4 regions of the Virgibacillus halodenitrificans genome follow, and region 1 is predicted to be linked to each of the others. Evidence: riboswitches for the same ligand, from Rfam matches in the RefSeq annotation. Region 1 holds a riboswitch; each other region holds the start of a gene.
What was found. A riboswitch is a leader RNA that binds a small molecule or an ion and turns the genes downstream of it on or off. The one in region 1 is predicted to bind S-adenosylmethionine.

Region 1 (5,159 bases):
GATAATATTGTTGATTTTCCACAACCACTTGGACCAAGCAAGGAAACAAACTCACCTTCTTTGATAGACAAACTGATATCATTTAAAGCCCTTGTATACCCCTTTTTTGTAAAATAAAGATGAGAAACATGTTCAAGATTAAGATAGGACATAAAATAATCTCTCCTTATTCCTTAATCACTTCTTCAGCAAACTTAGTATTTACAAGTTCATCATATGCGGCATCTACTGGTAATTCACCTGCTTCATCCATTATGTTTTTTAAGTTGTTCCACTCTTTTTCATCAAGTATAGGGTCAGTTGCGAACGAACCTTGACTTTTATAGCGATCAATGGAGGAGGTGAGCATTTCTAAATCTGTATCTTCAAAATATGGTTGAATCACACTGGCAATAGCTTCTGCGCTATTATTTTCTACCCACTGCTGAGCCTTGTAGACAGCTCTTGTAAAAGACTCAACTGCCTTCTCATTATTCTTCATAAAGCTTTGTTTTGTCATATATACCGTGTATGGCACATGACCAGATTCTTCTCCAAAGGAGGCAATAATATGGCCCTTACCTTCTTTTTCAAAGGTACTTGCAGTTGGCTCAAAAAGTTGAACATACTCTGCGTCCCCGGAAACAAACGCGCCTGGAATATTGGCAAAATCAATATTTTGTTTAAGATTTAAATCATGATGTGGATCAATGCCGTGTTTCTTAAGAACAAATTCCCCAACCATTTGTGGCATTCCACCTTTTCGTTGTCCCAGAAATGTGCTGTCCTTTAAATCCTCCCATTGAAAATCAGGTTTCGGCTCCTTCGCTACGAGGAAAGTGCCGTCTGTTTGTGTTAATTGAGCAAAATTAATCGCATAATCTTTAGAGTTTTGTCCATAAACATATATCGATGTTTCAGAACCAACCAATGCAACATCAGCACCATCAGATAAGAGGGCGGTCATTGTTTTGTCACCACCCCACGTAGTTTGTAGCTCTACGTCTAAACCTTCTTCTTTAAAAAATCCCTTTTCTATGGCTACATACTGAGGAGCGTAGAAGAGTGAGCGTGTAACTTCAGCTATTTTTATAGATGTAGTCTTTTGAGAACTGCAGGCAGATAGTATAAGTACAGATACAGCTGAACATATTAAAAGAAGTTTTATATTTTTCATATTTTCAGTTCCTTTCCAATTGGTATGTCACAATAGATTATGCTTTTTATAAATAATGTGTGAACGCCCAATTAAATAAAACCTTAAACAGAAAGGGTAAACTTCTATGGTAGTTCTTATTACGTAGTTGGAGGAAAATGCGCAGTAGTGTAAGAACAATTAATAGCATAGCCGAGGTAATGCCGGAGAACAAATTAATCGGTAGGAGATCAAGATAATCCGCCGGAGAGCAAATTAATCAGCAGCAGAGCAAGACTATCCGCCGGAGAATAAATTAATCGGCAGCAGAGCAAGACTATCCGCCGGAGAACAAATTAATCGGCAGCAGAGCGAGATAATCCGCCGGAAAACAAATTAATCGGCAGGAGATCAAGATAATCCGCCGGAGAGCAAATTAATCAGCGGTAGAGCGAAAATTTAGGCACTAGCTATATTGGAACTGTTCCGAAACGAGCGTTTACAAACACACAAGTTACGTCGCATTTTATCTATATTGTGAACTTCTTCGATGCCATATCTAAAAAAGCATAAATAAAAAACCGACCTCCTTTTCGAGATCGGCTGTTAGTAGCATACTAACGAATTTTTACTCATATTGTTAAGTCCTTATAAGATGAGATAATAAATTTTATCGTTAACCTTTGTATATAGGACCTGCTTGCTTGATATCATCACTAGCTTTGGTAAACTTTTTGAAGTTCTCATGAAACTTTACTGCAAGTGATTTTGCAGTTGCTTCATATGCTTTTTGGTCTTCCCATGTATTAATTGGTACTAAGACATCGTCTGGCACACCAGGCACGTGTATAGGAATTTCTAAACCGAAAATTTCATCCTTCGTTGTTTCAGCAGTATTCAGTTCACCTTCCAGAGCAGAATGAATCATTGCTCGCGTGTAGGATAGTTTCATACGATTACCGACACCGTAAGAACCACCAGTCCACCCAGTGTTCACAAGAAATACATTGGCGTTATACAAATCAATTTTCTCACCAAGCATTTCTGCATATGTCGCAGGGGCAAGTGGGAGAAATGGAGAGCCAAAGCAAGCTGAGAATGTTGCTTGCGGTTCCGTAACTCCTCTTTCCGTGCCAGCAAGCTTACTGGTATATCCGCTTAAGAAATGGTACATTGCCTGTTCTTTAGTTAATTTACTAATTGGCGGTAAAGTACCTGAAGCATCCGCTGTTAAAAATATAATTGTATTTGGATGTCCTGCAACACTTGGTGTTACAATGTTATCGATATTTTCCAATGGGTATGCAGCTCGTGTGTTTTCAGTTAAAGAAGTATCATCATAATCAGCAATTCTTGAATCCTCATGAAGGACTACATTTTCCAATACAGATCCAAACCGGATGGCATTAAATATTTGAGGCTCTTTTTCAGCTGATAAGTTAATACACTTTGCATAGCAACCGCCTTCAATATTAAATACTCCATTTGGACTCCAGGCGTGTTCATCATCCCCAATTAATTTCCTATAGGGGTCTGCAGACAAGGTTGTTTTCCCGGTGCCTGAAAGACCGAAGAACAATGCCACGTCCCCTTCTTGACCTACATTAGCAGAGCAATGCATGGATAAAACATCTCGTTGAGGTAATAAATAATTCATTACAGAGAAGATGGACTTTTTAATTTCACCTGCATACTCTGTTCCACCAATAAGAATGATACGTTTTTTAAACGATACAATTACAAATGCTTCCGAGTTAGTATTATCCACCTTCGGATCTGCTTTAAAAGTAGGGGCAGACACCACCGTAAACTCTGCCTGATGTGTTTTAAGTTCTTCATTAGTTGGTGTTATAAATAGCTGACGGGCAAATAAATTATGCCATGCATACTCATTTATTACTTGAATTGGTAATCGGTATTTTTTATCGGCACCCGCGAAGCCTTTAAATTGAAATAACTCTTCTTTTTCGGTTAAATAAGATATAACCTTCTTATAAAGTTTCTCAAAGGATTCTTCATCAATGGATTGATTGACAGCTCCCCAATCAATATATTTTTCGCAAACTTCATCTTTGACTATAAACTTATCTTTAGGTGAACGGCCAGTATACTTTCCTGTTGTCGCACAAACGGAGCCAGTTGAAGTAAGCACACCTTCATTCCGAGAGAGAATTTTCTCAACTAATACCGGAACGGATAAATTTTCATTTAGGTTTCCATGTGTGTAAAGCTCTTTTAATGATGATCTCTCAACTGTTTTCATATAAGATACCTGCCTTTATGGGAAAGTTTTTATATCACTACTTTATAGTGAATTTCATAATCTGATTATTAGTATAACACATTTAACATAATAGTCCATACTATTATCGATATTAATAATTGTGACTCGTATGACAATTAAGCGCGAAGAATTATTTAGTTGACAGCAGGGTCCTGTTTAGATAAGCTAAAATTCGAACGGATACTCTCTTATTCAGAGTTGGCGGAGGGACAGACCCTATGAAACCCAGCAACCATCACTCTTGGTGAAAAGGTGCTAATCTGGTGCAAGGATATTTCCTTGAACAATAAGAGCGAAAGGCCACTATTCCTTTCCTCGCCATTGTAGGAAGGGCTTTTTTTGTTTAACAAAATCATCCTTTAAAAATAATGATACTTGATAAATAGAGGTCCGTAAAATAATTATAAAAGGAGGATTTCGCCATATGGCTGCAAATCGTCGTTTGTTTACATCTGAATCAGTAACAGAAGGGCATCCTGATAAAATATCTGACCAAATATCTGATGCAATTCTTGATGAAATTTTAAAAACAGATCCTTATGCCCGTGTTGCATGTGAGACAACAGTAACAACTGGGCTTGTATTAGTTTCCGGAGAAATATCAACAACTACTTATGTTGATATTCCTGCAATTGTAAGACAAACTATAAAGGACATTGGTTACACACGAGCTAAATTTGGTTTCGATGCAGAAACCTGTGCTGTACTAACAGCAATTGATGAACAATCCCCAGATATAGCTGGTGGAGTAGATAAGGCCCTCGAGGCTCGGCAGGGGAAAATGAGTGATGATGAGATTGCTGCGATTGGGGCTGGAGACCAAGGCTTGATGTTTGGTTTTGCCTGTGATGAGACAGACGAGCTTATGCCACTGCCTATTTCTCTTGCACATAAATTAGCGAAGCGGTTGGCTGATGTAAGAAAAGATAAGATACTTGAATATTTACGACCTGATGGAAAAACACAGGTAACCGTAGAATATGATGAAAATGACCAACCTATACGCATAGATACTATTGTAATCTCTACGCAGCACCATCAAGATATTACTTTAGAGCAAATTGAAAACGACATTATTGAAGAAGTAATTCGGCCTGTAGTACCAAATGATTTGTTAGATGAAAATACAAAGTACTTTATAAATCCAACTGGTCGCTTTGTTATTGGAGGTCCACAAGGTGATGCTGGGTTAACTGGTCGTAAAATAATTGTAGACACGTATGGAGGATACGCTCGTCATGGCGGAGGAGCGTTTAGTGGGAAAGATTCAACGAAAGTAGACCGTTCTGCTGCATATGCTGCTCGTTATGTTGCGAAAAATATTGTGGCAGCCGAATTGGCTAAATCTTGTGAGGTTCAACTAGCATACGCAATCGGTGTAGCTGAACCGGTTTCTATTGCCATTAATACTTTTGGAACAGGAAAAGTCAGTGAAGAAGTATTAGTTGAAGCCGTTCGCAAGTTATTTGATCTTCGACCGGCTGGAATTATCCGTATGCTGGATCTACAGAAACCGATTTTCAAAAGTACTGCTGCTTACGGACATTTTGGAAGAACTGACCTATTATTTCCTTGGGAAAAAACAGATAAAGTAGAAGAGCTTAAAGCTTTAACATTGAATTAAAATCAAAGGCAATTGCAGCTGGATTAGCTGCAATAGCCTTTGTTAATTCTGAATAATGTTGTTCATCGTTTTACTGACTGGCCGTGGACGTTTTTGTAAAGCCTAAGTTGCCTTTGTACTATAGATCTGTATTGTCT
Region 2 (5,159 bases), 1.1 Mb from region 1:
AAGACGCCAGCAATCATTAATCCTTTTTGACCCTCTTCAGGCTCTTTGCATGAGAGCGCCATTTGAAAGGCTGCCTGAGCCAGAATGACATTTACCAGAAAGGTACCAAACCAAGCGACAATCACCTGTAAACCAACACTATCAAACGCAAACATTGACGGAGACTCTACCATTAGCGTTTTTAATCCTTCGATTCCCGGGTTGATAAAAAAAGCCACAATACCAACAATAAACATGAGAAAAAATAACACGCCATTCATTGTTTGCGTAAAAGCAATGGACCACATCCCTCCTCCCTGTAGATATACAAACAACAGGATGGCAGTAAATGCTACAGACCATGTCAGCGAGATGCCTGTGAATACGTGCATAGCTGACGCGAAAGCAATCGCTGTCGCCACAGACCACATCGGAAAGGCAAAAGCAGTAATAGCACCTGCCATTCCTCTCGCTGCCCTGCCATATTTATCACCGATTAGTCCGGAAATCGTAATTAGCATTTTTTTACGGAAGGATCGAATTATTAATAAAGCAATAATAACGATTTGGACAATTTCAGCCACCCCATACCATATTGCTGAAACGCCATTTAAATAGGATAACTCCAAAATAGAAATATACGTAGATCCGGAAAATAACCCTGTAATACAAAATGCCACAATCCACTTATTGAAAGTTCTCCCACCAACAAAGTAGCTATCTTGTCGGTTTACTCGCCTTTTTGCTAACTGACCTGCAATTATTAGTACAAAGGTATATCCAACTGCAAAGATAATCATCCAATATCCATATGATGACATATAAACTACCCCTCTTTTTAAAAATTTTATAAATCAGATCGAATTACTTTGTTTAACGTTTAAAAAGCCTCCAAACTTTTTTAATTTAAAATAGAAAAACCCTCTTCCAAAATAAGAAGAGGGCTGTACGATCATAGCATCCTCTTCTTATCTCTCAGACAAATACTTGTCTGTTGGATTTGGCACAGTACTCTACAGAGCCTGTTGCCGAGGTTTCGCAGGGCCAATCCCTCCACCTCTCTTGATAAGAAGTTGCATTTAATTTATTAAATTATTTATCAATTTACATTATTCCAACACAAAAGTCAATACATTTTTACAGTATTGGGAGAAAAGGATTAATAACAACAAAAATCAAAAATAATGCCACGGTGATATGTACACATCCTAAAACTTTTTCTTTATAGCATAAATAGTGAATCCCAAACAGAAAAAACATGACAGATAAAAATGAAAAAATCACATTGATTGGGATAGAAATTGCATCATAAAGAAATAATAAAAAGTGAAAATCAGCATGAAGAGAGCGATTCCTGTATTTAACTTACTTAGTGTACTTCTACTCATAAGATCCGTTCATCTTTTCCATCAATAAGCCTAAAATGAAGGGCGAAAGATGAACCTTCCGAGATATGGTTTTGCACTCCAGTAATATCAATAATTTCTTTTAGATGTATTGCTCTTTTCTCGTTTGCTTCCAATGCTAACATGTGTGGGCCTGCCTCATTTATTAGCGACTCCATGCGCGTTTCATCAATGAAGGAATCGATCAGTTGAACTTCGAAGGTCACTGGTTCATTTCTCCGGTTTTGAAGCGTAAAATGACATTCGCCCTCTAACTGGGATTCATTTATTGAATTAAAATCACATTCCCCCTCATCTTCCTTTGAAACAGCAAAGATACCTTCTGCAAGTGTCTCTTGATATACTTTGATAAGTATTGGTGGCAAAAAACTGTATAAGAATATCACAATAATCAGTGATCGAAGACGGAATTTTCTTAAACCGAACATCAGCAATACCATTGCGACAACAAATAAAAATGAACCAATGACACCAGCTTTTATATAACCATCATGGTCCATAATGGGAATGGACATAAAAATAGTAGTAGCATGTAGCAAGGGATCATCAGGAAATGGAAAGAATAACCACATACAAATAATAAACAGAATAATAGCGCCAATAACTGTAAACTTGCTTCTTATCACAAAATTCCCTCCTCTCACCCACTCTATATATTTTTTAGAAATAAATGTACGCTTCTTTAATGCTTAGGAGTTCAACACGAGCTTTTTCAGCTTTTGTTTTGGTATTTACCTACGTTCTATTTCTACTTTCAGTTAGCTTGGTTGCTTATGCCTTGGACTACTTCAATCACACAGCCGCCCTTGGTATCGCTTCCCTCAAGTCTTACTGAATACAACCGGGTACTTGCAGTAAACGTTAGTTCACCATTTCCATCTGCTTCAAAGCGCTTTTTATCCACTACACCTTTAAAGCTCCTCCATTCAAGTTCCAACGCGCCCTCTTCTACAGTGACGTCTAATTTCAGTGTATAGCTGACGCCTTTCTTTAATTTAAAATAATAATACTCTATGCCGGTAAATTTTTTGTAACGGACTGTTAGTGTATGTTGCAACTTTTTATATGTATAATTTATTATCTTTGTACTCATAAACCGCAATATACCTTTTTTATATAAGATTATTCCAATCCCAATAATTAAAAGTATACTTATAGCTTCCTTCATGTTCATTTCGCTCCTACTTTTCCGTATTCTGGGGCACTGCCAAAAATTTGCAGAGACGCTTTTTTACTTGCTACTAGCTCCTATTTCTATAATTCTTTTATATACCACGTGTCCATCGTGCCATGCTCTGAGCCTTCTATCGGTTCGGTAAGTTCGCGGAAACCGAATTTACTATACAGGCGATTTGCAATTTCAAGTACATGAGAAGTTTCGAGATAACAATATGCATAATGCTTCTTAGCAAAATCCAATGCTACGCGCATTAATTCCTTGGAAAGCCCTTTTCCTTGGTGTACCGGGCTAATATATAGCTTTTGCAGCTCACCAACCGTCGAATCACCTACAAAAGGGCCAATTCCCACTCCACCAATCACTTCATCTTCTTCCGTTACAGCAACCCAATAGTTAGCATTCGATTTATCCTTGTAAAATGCGGATAATTTGCCTAATTGAGGATCAAAATACGCTGTTCCAGGGATATCTAACCCCACTTGCTCCAACGACCGTTTTATAATTTGCTCCATTTTTTTATTGTCTTGATCTTTTATCTCGCGAATCTTCAACTTCCGGTGCACCTCTTTCTTTTTAAGAAATACTAAATAGTCGGCTCTTACCTTTTCTCAAGGCTCTTAACCAAACGAATCAGCCAATATAAGCCAATCCATGGCAGGATAAATGTTGTAGCCCATTCAATTACTGCTGGAATAATAGCAGTGTTAATGCCTAATAATTCAAGAACCAACACCAATAAAATAACCGCAATAGTATAAATAAGAATATTTCTGTATAATTTTTTCAAATTATCTTCCTTTCTATTTTCAAGGAGTTTCTTTTAATTACTGTCACGCAACTCCTTCAATAATTGAATTATTTGTTTGTTTTGTTCACTATGTAGTTCACTGTTCTCTTTAATTTCATTGATTTGTTTTAAGAAAAATATGATTGCTAAAGGTATCCCGATGTAAATAAACAAAAATGAAAACAGGGCTAAAAATTCCATCGCCTACCCCCCCTTAATATGTATGTGTATGTTAATTTAAATTAAATACGGTTCAATGCACTTTTTGTTATTTTTTCCACTAACTCATCAATCGTCCCGACACATTTTTCAACATTTGATAGGTGATAAAATGTACTTGTCGTTGCAATATTATTTATATCGTCGTTTGGTGAATAGAGATAAATGGGTTTGCCTTGGCCTAGCGCCATACCAAATTCTATATGACTCCCTTTTCCAGCCGGCAGTAGCACAACAATAAAATCTGCTTCTAACACAGCTTTTTTCTCCTTCGTGCCTATTTTGACCAAGTCTTCAATCGTTGAAGCCCTCTCATTTTGGGTCCAATCATATGTATGAACAAAGCCCTTTTTTATTAACTGATTGCGAACAAGTCGTACTGTATCTATATTTGAAAGACTTGAAGCTATATAAAACGTATTCATTTTCCATTCTCCTAAAGTGGGCTGATTTAATCTTTAAGTACTATTGCCCCAATATTATTTTATTCATACTCACCACTGTATATTAAAACAGCTGCAACGGTAATGTTGACAAACAGGATCCAACCATAATCGATAAATTTGTTACCAGTTATTCTATCAAATTTTCGTTTTGATAGAATGGATTCAACTAACGAAAAACCTCCAGCTATGATAAAGAAAGTGAAAGGTCCCAGATTATTTGTGAACAAAAGTGTTAAGATTACCACACAAACAATCACGAAACGGAAGAAAGCCAGTCTAGGGATTTCCAATAGAAAACCTCCAATTTGTTTTATACAAACTTTTTATCTTTCACGCCTGAAATAATTCCCTATTCCCACCATGTCACCTGGATTTTCCCATATCTTCCATTTATAGTGGATACCACAATATATTTTGTGGTTGTTTCTTCAAAATCCATGCTTACTATATCTCCACCTTCTTCATTCATTCCAGCATAATCTCCGTTCTCATCATAAAGAGACATTCCGTTTGCTCCACTAATGTTGGTATGTTCAACATCAAAGTAAATCTTTTCCCCTTTCTTCCCATGAACCGGGATCAGATGCTCGCCATTGAAAAATTCATAATCAATCTCTACAAATCCATCTTCAGCTACTTCGTTCCACCCAATCTTTGAAGTGAAATCGAACGGCCACATCACAAGACATACAATTGGAACAATAAAAACCATCCAGCTGTACCACTTGAACGGTTTTAGTGTTTTTTTACCTAGTAAAAACAGAAGGGAGAAAAAAGCACCAACTGTACCAGCTATTAACACATACCCGAGGGGCAAAAAAAATAAAAAAATAAGATACCCAAATAAAATATAAAATAATATCTGTTTACCTAAGTTGAAACGAGGGATCATTCTTCCTATGCCATCATCAATAATGAGAGAACTAAGTATTCCATAACCAAAAAACAGCATCCAAATTGCTGGCTGTGTAATTAATTCATGAAATTCAAAAAGGTTAAAGTTGGTATCAATCAATGTGGTGATATAATAGATTGATATAGAAAAGCTTGCACCTACTAACTTTTCCAATAAGCGATTAGTAATTAAATGCTTCCCCACGACTACTCAACTCCTACAAAACATTTCTACTCAGCAAATCTTT
Region 3 (5,159 bases), 1.2 Mb from region 1:
GTTCATTCGGATGGAAATTATCCTCTGAGAATAAATTAGTATCATCCTCATCAAATAAATCAGCTGTAGGTATATAAGTAATATTCTCATGATCTCCAGCGATTTTTCGTCCAGATTCGTTCCACTCTTCAATGATTAAACTAAGTTCTTTAATATCTTCAAAATATTGTTTGAAAGGGTTATAAAAACCTAATAAGTATATATGTGAATCAGGGTTTATTGATTGCATCTTATTAAAGATTTTTTCTAAACGCTGTTCATAGTTTTGCTTTTCCTCAGTGAAGTCCTCCATTTTTAGATGAGTAAAGTTTTCTTTTACAACTTTCATAATATCATTTGCACCAATAGTAATTAAAATGATGTCTGCTTCATTAATTGCGTCTACCACTTCGGGTTTCTCCAGGCGCTTCAACAGCTGATCAGATCGGTTGCCTCGAATACCGAGATTAGCGAAATCAACTAATTCTTCTTGCTGGTTGATGGAACGGTCTAATATACCAACATAACCACCTTGCTCTGTGCTATCTCCGACACCCTGTGTTAAAGAATCTCCAATTGCTAAGATTTGGGTTTCTTTCGTAGAGAAGAAGTCAACAGTTTGTTTAACAGCCTTTACTACTATTTCTTTTAATGGAGCTGAATTTTCGGAGTCTTCCTCCTGCATATTTTCTTCTTCGTCATTTGCAGGTTGCTGAGTAATTGTTTCCTCATCTTCATCTGTAATCCGTACATTTTTAAAATCGGGCTCAGGTTGATTCATGTTTATTATAATAACTGCAATTCCTATTAGCATGACCACGCCTGTTATTAAAGCAATAATTTTCTTATTCATTCCTACCACACCTAATGTTGTTGTACTATATTTATATGACTGAAATAGCTTGTATTATATCCATTCGTTACTTTATAACTGTATATGTATGTATATTATTATACATTATAAAAGAAAAAATCGCCTTCATATAAAAGGCGATCTTTAACAGGGAAGGGTTAATACAATTTTTCCCCATTTGCTGATTTATAAACATCTAATCTATAAGTTTATTAGCAGAGCGTGTCAGCTTAAACTTCTACCGGAATATTCAATGACCCTCCACTCCTAGTACGGATAGCTTCATTATAAGGGTCGGTTTCCGTAATTACGGTAATCCCGGCAGCTGCAGCATTCTTAACTAGGTTTTCATGTAGAGAAGGTTGCTCCACAAAAAGAATAGCTACTTGTTTATTTATTAACTCTTCTATACTAGTTTTAGTGTTCTCTTTGCCTGGAATCCAAACTGCGTCTATTTTTTCCTCATTCGTGGATAACGAGCTGACTTCAAATCCAAGTGATTGCAGTTTAGCCACTTTTTCCTTCGTTTCTTGTTTTTCTGCACCTGCCACTGTAATAACTTTTTTACGTATTCCTCCATTACTTCGGTCAAAAGGAGAGGAAACAAGCCACTTCACAGCATCATCTTCTTTAAATGTAATTGTTACAGGTTCATCTGTAGCTTTTGCAATGGCTTGATCAAGTGTAAAAAGAATATCATTCGATGATTCAAGCCCTATTGATAGGCGGATTAATTCTTCAGAGACACCACTCTTTACTAAATCTTCTTCTCCCAATTGTTGATGTGTGGTTGAAGCAGGATGAATAATTAATGATTTAGCATCACCTACGTTTGCTACATGGGACCATAATTCAATCGAATCAATTAGTTTCCTGCCAGCCTCACGTCCTCCTTTAATGCCAAAGGTAATAACAGAACCATACCCATTCCTAAAATATTTTTTGGCAAGTTGGTGAGAAGGGTGGTCGGCTAAGCCAGGATAGTTTACCCACTCTACAGCTTGGTGATTTTCCAAGTAATTAGCTACTTCTATTGCATTCTGAGTATGTCTTTCAATACGTAAGTGCAATGTTTCCAATCCTTGCAGTAAAAGAAATGCATTTTGTGGGCTGAGACAAGCTCCGATATCGCGTAATAGCTGTACGCGTAGCTTAATCGCAAAAGCAGGAGCCCCTACATCTATAAATCGTAAGCCATTATAACTTTCGTCTGGTTCTGTGAAACCAGGGAATTTTCCATTATCCCAATTGAACTTGCCGCCATCTACAACAACTCCCCCAATAGCTGTTCCATGTCCACCGATCCATTTTGTAGCAGAGTGAACCACAATATCTGCTCCCCAGCTAAGTGGCTTCGTAATATATGGAGCGAATGTATTATCAATAATTAGAGGAATCTCATGCTTATGGGCAATATTTGCTATATTTTCTACATCAAATACATTTAAACTAGGGTTTGTGATGATTTCTCCATAAATTGCTTTTGTCTTATCTGTTATCGCTGCTTCAATTGCTTTATGGTCTGTACCGTCAACAAAATTCACTTGAATACCATAGCGTGGCAGTGTGTTAGCAAATAAATTATATGTTCCTCCATATAAATTACTATCAGCAATAATTTCATCACCAGCACTGGCAATATTTAATATAGCGAAAGTTATGGCTGCCATACCGGAAGAAGTGGCCACCGCTGCGACACCATCTTCTAGTTCTGCAACCCGCTGTTCAAATGTATCGACAGTTGGATTCCCAATACGAGAATATATATTGCCTGGTTCAGCTAAACCAAATAAATTCTGTGCATGCTCTGTGTCACGAAATACATAGGAAGTAGTTTGATAGATAGGCACAGCGCGTGAACCTGTGGTCGGGTCAGCTGATTGCCCTCCGTGTAGTAATACTGTTTCCGGATTTTGAAAATGAAATTGAGCCATAATAAATTCCTCCTAGGTTTAATTTGTTATCTGGAGGAAGAGGAGATAATCAAAACGCCCTCTTCCTAAGAAGAGGGCGTTTAATTTAACCGGTCCTCCTCTTATCTTCCAGATCTGTTTTGATCTGTAGGATGTAGCACCTTCAAAGCAAGAATTATTGCTTTCAGGTTGCCGGGCTTCACAGGGCCTATTCCCTCCGCCACTCTGGATAAGAGATTAAATTTTCTAAATTATGAATAGTATAGGTCCTTTCTTTTCTTCTGTCAACCATTAATTTAATAATTTTCTATTTTTTCTGGTTTTATTAGGCCGATATGCTGCTCCCATATAATTGATAAGTGCTATCCATATTAATGAGAAAGCAATAAGGTGAGCTGACGTGAACGTCTCTTCATAAAGAAATACACCAAGTAATAGCATAATAGTAGGGGCAAAGTATTGTAAAAAGCCGATCATCCCCAATGGAATATGCTTGGCACCAGCAGCAAATAGGAGCAAAGGAATTGCAGTCATTATACCAGCGCCCATTAGAAGCAGGTTTGTTGCTGTTCCTACCTCCACCCATTTAAAAGTAGTTTCAGGCAATAAAAATAAATAGAGTAAGGCAAAAGGAGTAACAACAAATGTTTCAATTGTCAGGCCGGTCATTGCCCCCACATCAACCACTTTTTTTAATAAACCATACACACCAAAACTAAATGCTAATGCGAGTGAGACCCATGGAAATACCCCGTAGCTGATAGTAAGATAGATCACTCCCAAAGATGCAAGAATAAAAGAAAAGATTTGTCTCCGTGTCATATTTTCCTTTAAAAAAATTATTCCCAAAAGAATGCTGACAAGAGGATTAATATAATATCCTAAGCTTGCCTGGATGACATGGTTGCTGTTAACCGCCCATATATATGTTAGCCAATTTAAGCTAATAACAATGGCTGCTAAAGAAATAAATATGACTTTCTTCTTGCTTTTGGTAAATGATTTACATTCTTTTATAAATGCAGGCCACTTTCCGGTAATAAGTAAAATAATTAGCATAAAAACAAAAGACCAGATAATTCGGTGTGCCAGAATTTCGCCTGCTGGGACCGATTCTACCTGTTTCCAATATATCGGCAAAAATCCCCAAATGATATAAGCACCTATAGCATAAATAATACTGTTTCTTACTTGATTCGTATTCATACAAACCCTCTTTTATGTGAGATTAAATGATTTTGTGTAATTCCATCAAATTAAACTTATTCTAGAAATAAAACATCAATAAATCAATAGAAGTTTAGAAATTTTCTAATTTAAACGCTTTCATAAATTAGGTTAATGGCATAGTATAGGAGTATGTACATCTATTACATAAGGGGGAGAAGTAATGCAAAAAAAGAATAATAGATTTGAAACAGCAGTGATTCATGATGGATACGACGCCAAGGATATGCTAGGAAGCCTGACTACCCCATTGTTTCAAACATCTACATTTACGTTTGAAACTGCTGAGCAGGGAGAAAAACGTTTCGCAGGAGAAGAGGAAGGGTTTATTTACTCAAGATTAGGAAACCCAACAGTGAGAGCCTTGGAAGAAAGAATTGCCACATTGGAAAATGGAGAAAGAGGCCTGGCATTTGGGTCAGGAATGGCTGCTGTATCAGCCATTTTATTCGCATTAACAAAGGCAAATGATCATATATTGTGTTCGTCAGGTTTATATGGCTGCACGTTTGGTTTGCTTCAAATGCTCCATGAGAAATTCAATATATCCTATGATTTTTCTTCCATGGAAACAAAAGAAGAAATTCGTTCACTGATTAAAGAGGAAACAGCTTGTATATACGTAGAAACGCCAATAAATCCAACAATGAAATTGATTGACCTTCAGCTTGTGGCTGAAGTTGCCAAAGAATATGGAATTCCTGTTATTGTTGATAATACATTTTCTTCACCATATTTACAGCGTCCATTGGATTTAGGCTGTGATGTGGTTGTTCACAGTGCTACAAAGTATATTGGAGGACACGGGGATGTAGTAGCAGGACTAGCTGTTGGAAAAAAAGACTTTTTTGACTCTGTTGCTATGACAACGCAAAAGGATATTGGCGGGATAATATCACCGTTTGATGCATGGCTCTTGTTAAGAGGATTAAAAACATTACCAGTGAGAATGGATCGTCACTGTGACAATGCAGAGAAAATAGTTGAGAAACTGGAAAGCCACCCGAAAATTTCAACTGTATATTACCCGGGAAGTAAGAAAAATCCTGATTTTTCTATTTGCGAAAAGCAAATGAAACGTGGTGGTGGAATGATCTCCTTTGCTGTGGATGGGACGAAAGCAGATGCCCAGGAACTGCTGAATAAGCTTAACTTTATTAAAATAGCTGTCAGTCTTGGTGATGCAG
Region 4 (5,159 bases), 560 kb from region 1:
TGCAGCCAGACCGATAAATGGTACAGAAAGCCGGCTAATTTGCAGTGCAATCTTTTCTGCTTTCGAAGGAGTGAGACGAATGACACCTTTTTTAACCAGAACTTTCAGGAAAATATCGTTGGCAAATACAGTTGAAATGGAGACAAATAATCCATCTGTTGTAGACATGGCTGCAGCAAGAATAACCACACCGATTATTGCGACAACTACTGCTGGAAAGGCCCAAACAGCGTATTCCATTAATGCCAGGTCAGACTCTGCCACTCCATTCCCTAAGGCTACTCGGCTATAAATCCCGCCAAATAATACGACAAGTGAAAACGCTGTTGCGATTACGTATGTCAAAATCATTTTCCCGATATCTTTTTCATTTTTTAATCCTAGAACTTTATTGAAAAGATGGGGAGCTGAAGCGAATGCCCATTGAATTACAATTGCTCCAACTACGACAGCAACAGAATAAAAATGTGCGGATTCCGGGTTAAATACTTCGACCAAATTAGCATCTTGACTAGCTAGTTGATTCGTAATACCTGTAAAGGTTGCTGTAATGCTTCCTTTCCAAAAGAGAACAATACCGGAAATAAAGATAAAAGTACCGGCAATCCCCATCATTATCGACTGAACAGCATCTGTGTAAATATCTGCAAACGCTCCGCCTGCAAAGACATAAAGTACGACAATGGTGGTGATCAGCAAAAGGCCCCCAGTATAAGACATCCCAAGAAGATATTCAAAAATACGTGCCCCTGCAACAAATTGAGCAGCAATATAAAAGATATTGAAGAGTAAAATAACCCCACTTCCTACTCGTAAAATATCACTTTTATAAAAGTCGCCAAGCCAATCTGGTAGAGAAAGTGATTTTTGTCCTGTATTTAACTTTCTAACACGCTTTGCTACCATTAGCACACCAATTGGTCCACCTCCAATTATTGCTAAAAAGAGCCAAAGATTGGAATAACCCCAGGCATGTGACCAACCGGGATAGCCAAGAAATGTGGCAGCACTCAAATACGTGGCTGAAAATGAAAGTCCAAGCACATATGGGCCAAGACTACCTCCACCTATAGCAAAATCACTTACATTTTTTGTTTTTCTTGCACTTATTAAACTGAGGACAAACATGATGGCAAGAAATGCACCAAAACCTATCCATGTATAGAGTGTAACAGTACCCATCATTAACCTCCTTCTTATTTTTGGTTCTAAGGTTATCCAATGATTCGCAAAATAGTAGCTTGGTAGGGCTACAAATCGCCGTATCGGAAAAATGCTTGGCGAGCAATCCTCAGCTAGCTCCTGAATATGTACTGCCGATTAATTCGTTCCCCGGTGGATTATTCTGCTCTGCTGCCGATTAATTCGTTCCCCGGTGGATTATTCTGCTCTGCTGCCGATTAATTCGTTCTCCGGTGGATTATTCTGCTCTGCTGCTGATTAATTCGTTCTCCGGTGGATTACTCTGCTCTGCTGCCGATTAATTCGCTCTCCGGAGGATTACTCCGCTCTGCTGCCGATTAATTCGTTCTCCGGAAGATTATTCCGCTCTGCTGCCGATTAATTCGTTCTCTGGCAGATTACTCTGCTCTGCTGCCGATTTATTCGTTCTCTGGCAGATTACTCCGCTCTGCTGCTGATTAATTCGTTCTCTGGCGGATTATTCTGCTCTGCTGCTGATTTATTGTTTTCATGAAACTTGTTCGCTCACTAGTCCGCAATTTTATGAATCTACGAGATAACGCCTGTACCCAGCATTTACAATAGAACCTTATTTTTATAGAAAAGCAGTTAACTATTAAGTTGGTTGAATAATACCGAGCCTTCTTGCCGGGTGATCTTCTGGAAGATGACGTCTTCCTTTTCCAAACATATTTTCTCGGAGCGTTTCACCCTCGTATTCCTTTCTGTATATACCGCGCTTTTGTAATTCTGGGACAACGTGATCTACAAATTCTGTAAACGTACCTGGAGAATAGGCTTGAGCAATATTAAAACCATCTGCATCTCCTTCAAATGCCCATTGTTCAATTTGATCAGCAATCTGCTCAGGAGTTCCAATAAATTTAACGGTGCCATTTCCAAGTCCATGATTTTTAATTGCTTCACGTAACGTCCATTTCTTATTCGGATCCTTTGTATACATATCGAGATTGCCTTGAACTGCATCCGTGTCCATATCCTGCAGGTATTGGTCGGGGTCATAAGCTGAGAAATCAATTCCTGTATGACCAGATAAGAGCGAGGCTGTTCCTTCATAGCTGACATGGTTGGTTAATTCATGAAGCTTTGCATGCGCCTCTTCTTCAGTAGAACCAATAATTGGAAGGATCATTGGAAATATTAGTACGTTACGTGGATCCCGTCCCTGTTGCTTTGTACGTCTGCGAATATCAGCGGTATAGTTTTTCAGTGCCTCCAATGAATGGTTCTTAGTAAAAACAGCTTCCGCATGTTTGGCGGCAAAGTCCCTTCCTTTCGGTGAAGCTCCTGCCTGAAACAATACAGGGGTCTGTTGAAGGGATGGCTCTACCAAATGAGGACCAGGTACTTTAAAAAATTCACCTTCATGATTAATGGTGTGTACTTTGGCTGGATCTGCAAATGTATCGTTCTTCTTATCATGTACCACCGCATCTACTTCCCAGCTATACTCCCATAACTTATAGACAACTTCCAAAAACTCATCTGCTCGATCATAACGGAGTTCTTTGGGTAGTCGACCGGAAAGCCCTAAGTTAACTGCCTCACTTTCCAAATACGAAGTAACTACATTCCAGGCAAGTCTTCCACCAGTTAAATGATCAAGTGTTGATAACTGCCTTGCCAGAGAATATGGCTGGGCATAGGTTGTGGAAATAGTTGGTGCAAAACCTAAATATTTTGTTGCAGCAGCCATTGCTGCAATAGGGATAACTGGATCATGTGCAGGTAACTGTACCGCATGTTTTACCGCTGCATCATGGCTGTTTCCATAAACACTATACGTTCCAAGTACATCTGCAATAAACAATGCGTCGAACTTTCCGCGTTCTAATGTTTTTGCAGCATTAATCCAATAGGTTAATTGATTATGCTCTGTCCCTTGGTCCTCCTTATACTTCCAAAGTCCTGTCGAATGTGGAGATGGTGAATTTTGAATGAATCCATTTAAATGAATTTGCTTTTTCATGTAACAAAACTCCTTTTTTAAAATTAGTTGCCTGAAACAATAAATAACTTTACCAATCGATTTACTTGGTTTATTAAATAAGCATTCCAATCCAACTTATCATCACTCGATTACTGTTGATAAAATATTCACCTAGTGATTTGGTTCCATAAATTTCTAGTTCTATGTTCAACTAGTGCTATCTTGTTGTTTTAAAAGCTTAGAGTGCTTAAATAAAAAACCTCTTCCCGATGAGAAAGAGGTTTTTTAATATATCCACCCATCTCATCTTTCAAGCTGCACGCTTGCTGGATTTAGCACCTTGTTACATGTAACGGTTGCTGCGGGATCACAGGACCAGGTTCCTCCCCCGACTCTAGATAAGAAATGACTTATTCAATTTTTAAATTGTATTCATCTTAACTAAACAGCAGATTACTGTCAAGAAAGAATTTTAAAATTATTCAAAAATATTACTTTATACCCATCTTGTAGTTAATACCTTTTTTCTTGTATAGAATTCAAGGCCATCCTTTCCATTTGCATGTAGATCACCATAAAAAGAATCTTTCCAGCCTGAAAACGGGAAGAAAGCCATTGGAGCAGGCACACCAATATTTACGCCTAACATTCCTGCATCAATCTTCTCACGAAACGTACGTACATACCCGCCATCTCTAGTAAAGAGGCAAGCGCCATTTGCAAATCTTGATTTATTAGTTAGATTAATAGCACTCTCTAAATTTTCCACTCTACTAATCGCCAATACTGGTGCAAAAATTTCATCCTGCCATATCTTCATCTCACTTGTTACATGATCAAAGATAGTTGGTCCTACAAAATAGCCTTCACGCTTCGTATCAGCATCCTCCCGGCCATCCCGAATGAGTTTAGCGCCCTCCTTCTCACCAGTTTCGATATATTGCAGAGTTCTCTGCTTATGTTGCTCTCTAATCACCGGGCCAAGGAAAACATCTTCATTTAATCCATTTCCAATTTTAAGCTCGTTCGCTTTATTCACAAGCATTTCAATAAATTGATCTGCAATTTCCTCTTCCACTGCTACTACCGAACATGCCATGCACCTTTCTCCTGCAGAACCGAATGCAGCAGAAATAATTTGTGTTGTTGCATTTTCCAAGTCTGCATCCTTTAGTACGATAGAGTGATTTTTTGCTCCGGCAAGCGCTTGAACCCGTTTCAAGTTGCTGGTACCTTTTTTGTATACATATTCCGCTACTGGTTGAGACCCTACAAAAGAAATTGCTGCAACATCCTTATGATCCAATAAACCGTTAACTACATCATGACCGCCATGAACAATATTAAACACACCTTCTGGAAGGCCAGCTTCTTCAAGTAATTCAGCTAAGCGATTTGCTAATAAAGGCGTTCGTTCAGATGGTTTCATTACAAACGTATTCCCTGTCACAATGGCCATTGGGAACATCCACGCAGGTACCATCATTGGAAAATTAAATGGAGTAATGCCTCCGATAACCCCAATCGGGTAACGATAGACACCAGATTCCAGATCTGTTGCTATGGTTGGAAGCTGCGATCCCATCATTAATGATGGTGCACCTGCTGCGTATTCTACACATTCTATACCTCGTTGCACTTCTCCATAAGCTTCCTTCACACTTTTTCCATTTTCAATGGTGATTAGCTCGGCTAATTCGTTCCAGTTATCTACAAGCAATTGTTGATATTTGAATAAAATCCTCGCCCTTCTTGGTACAGCTACTTCCTTCCAAGATTGAAATGCTTGGCTCGCTGTTTCAACTGCTATGTCTACATCCTTCTGTGAAGAAATCGGCACATGGGCAATTACTTCACCTGTTGCCGGGTTAAAAACTTCTGCTGTGCGATCACAGTTTGCCTTCATCCATTTTCCTCCAACATAATTCTTTATCACATCCACCTTCGTTTTAGTCATCCCATCCCCTCCATTTTAAAAAATTCTATACTACTTCGACTCTACACAAACTAAAAGAAAAGCCTCTCC

Region 2: linked by a shared signal. The riboswitch ahead of BME96_RS06400 (sodium:solute symporter family protein) and the one ahead of metK (methionine adenosyltransferase) in region 1 are both predicted to bind S-adenosylmethionine.
Region 3: linked by a shared signal. The riboswitch ahead of BME96_RS17365 (O-acetylhomoserine aminocarboxypropyltransferase/cysteine synthase family protein) and the one ahead of metK (methionine adenosyltransferase) in region 1 are both predicted to bind S-adenosylmethionine.
Region 4: linked by a shared signal. The riboswitch ahead of BME96_RS14850 (LLM class flavin-dependent oxidoreductase) and the one ahead of metK (methionine adenosyltransferase) in region 1 are both predicted to bind S-adenosylmethionine.

What each region holds. Positions count from the first base shown of each region.
Region 1 covers NZ_CP017962.1:2,349,028-2,354,186, reverse strand. The annotation lists gene BME96_RS12230 (ABC transporter ATP-binding protein) at 1-152, opposite strand, end outside; gene BME96_RS12225 (ABC transporter substrate-binding protein) at 167-1,156, opposite strand; gene pckA (phosphoenolpyruvate carboxykinase (ATP)) at 1,791-3,377, opposite strand; SAM riboswitch class I at 3,584-3,691, shown strand; gene metK (methionine adenosyltransferase) at 3,823-5,022, shown strand; gene BME96_RS12210 (gamma carbonic anhydrase) at 5,141-5,159, opposite strand, start outside.
Region 2 covers NZ_CP017962.1:1,212,542-1,217,700, reverse strand. The annotation lists gene BME96_RS06400 (sodium:solute symporter family protein) at 1-800, opposite strand, end outside; SAM riboswitch class I at 945-1,051, opposite strand; gene BME96_RS06395 (hypothetical protein) at 1,364-2,011, opposite strand; gene BME96_RS06390 (hypothetical protein) at 2,140-2,553, opposite strand; gene BME96_RS06385 (GNAT family N-acetyltransferase) at 2,640-3,116, opposite strand; gene BME96_RS06380 (hypothetical protein) at 3,164-3,352, opposite strand; gene BME96_RS19555 (hypothetical protein) at 3,386-3,553, opposite strand; gene BME96_RS06375 (group-specific protein) at 3,595-3,996, opposite strand; gene BME96_RS06370 (hypothetical protein) at 4,056-4,307, opposite strand; gene BME96_RS06365 (hypothetical protein) at 4,367-5,116, opposite strand; gene BME96_RS06360 (GNAT family N-acetyltransferase) at 5,143-5,159, opposite strand, start outside.
Region 3 covers NZ_CP017962.1:3,512,188-3,517,346, reverse strand. The annotation lists gene BME96_RS17370 (SGNH/GDSL hydrolase family protein) at 1-832, opposite strand, end outside; gene BME96_RS17365 (O-acetylhomoserine aminocarboxypropyltransferase/cysteine synthase family protein) at 1,063-2,766, opposite strand; SAM riboswitch class I at 2,865-2,981, opposite strand; gene rarD (EamA family transporter RarD) at 3,037-3,951, opposite strand; gene megL (methionine gamma-lyase) at 4,136-5,159, shown strand, end outside.
Region 4 covers NZ_CP017962.1:2,907,576-2,912,734, forward strand. The annotation lists gene BME96_RS14845 (sodium:solute symporter family protein) at 1-1,182, opposite strand, end outside; gene BME96_RS14850 (LLM class flavin-dependent oxidoreductase) at 1,799-3,172, opposite strand; SAM riboswitch class I at 3,434-3,538, opposite strand; gene BME96_RS14855 (CoA-acylating methylmalonate-semialdehyde dehydrogenase) at 3,630-5,090, opposite strand.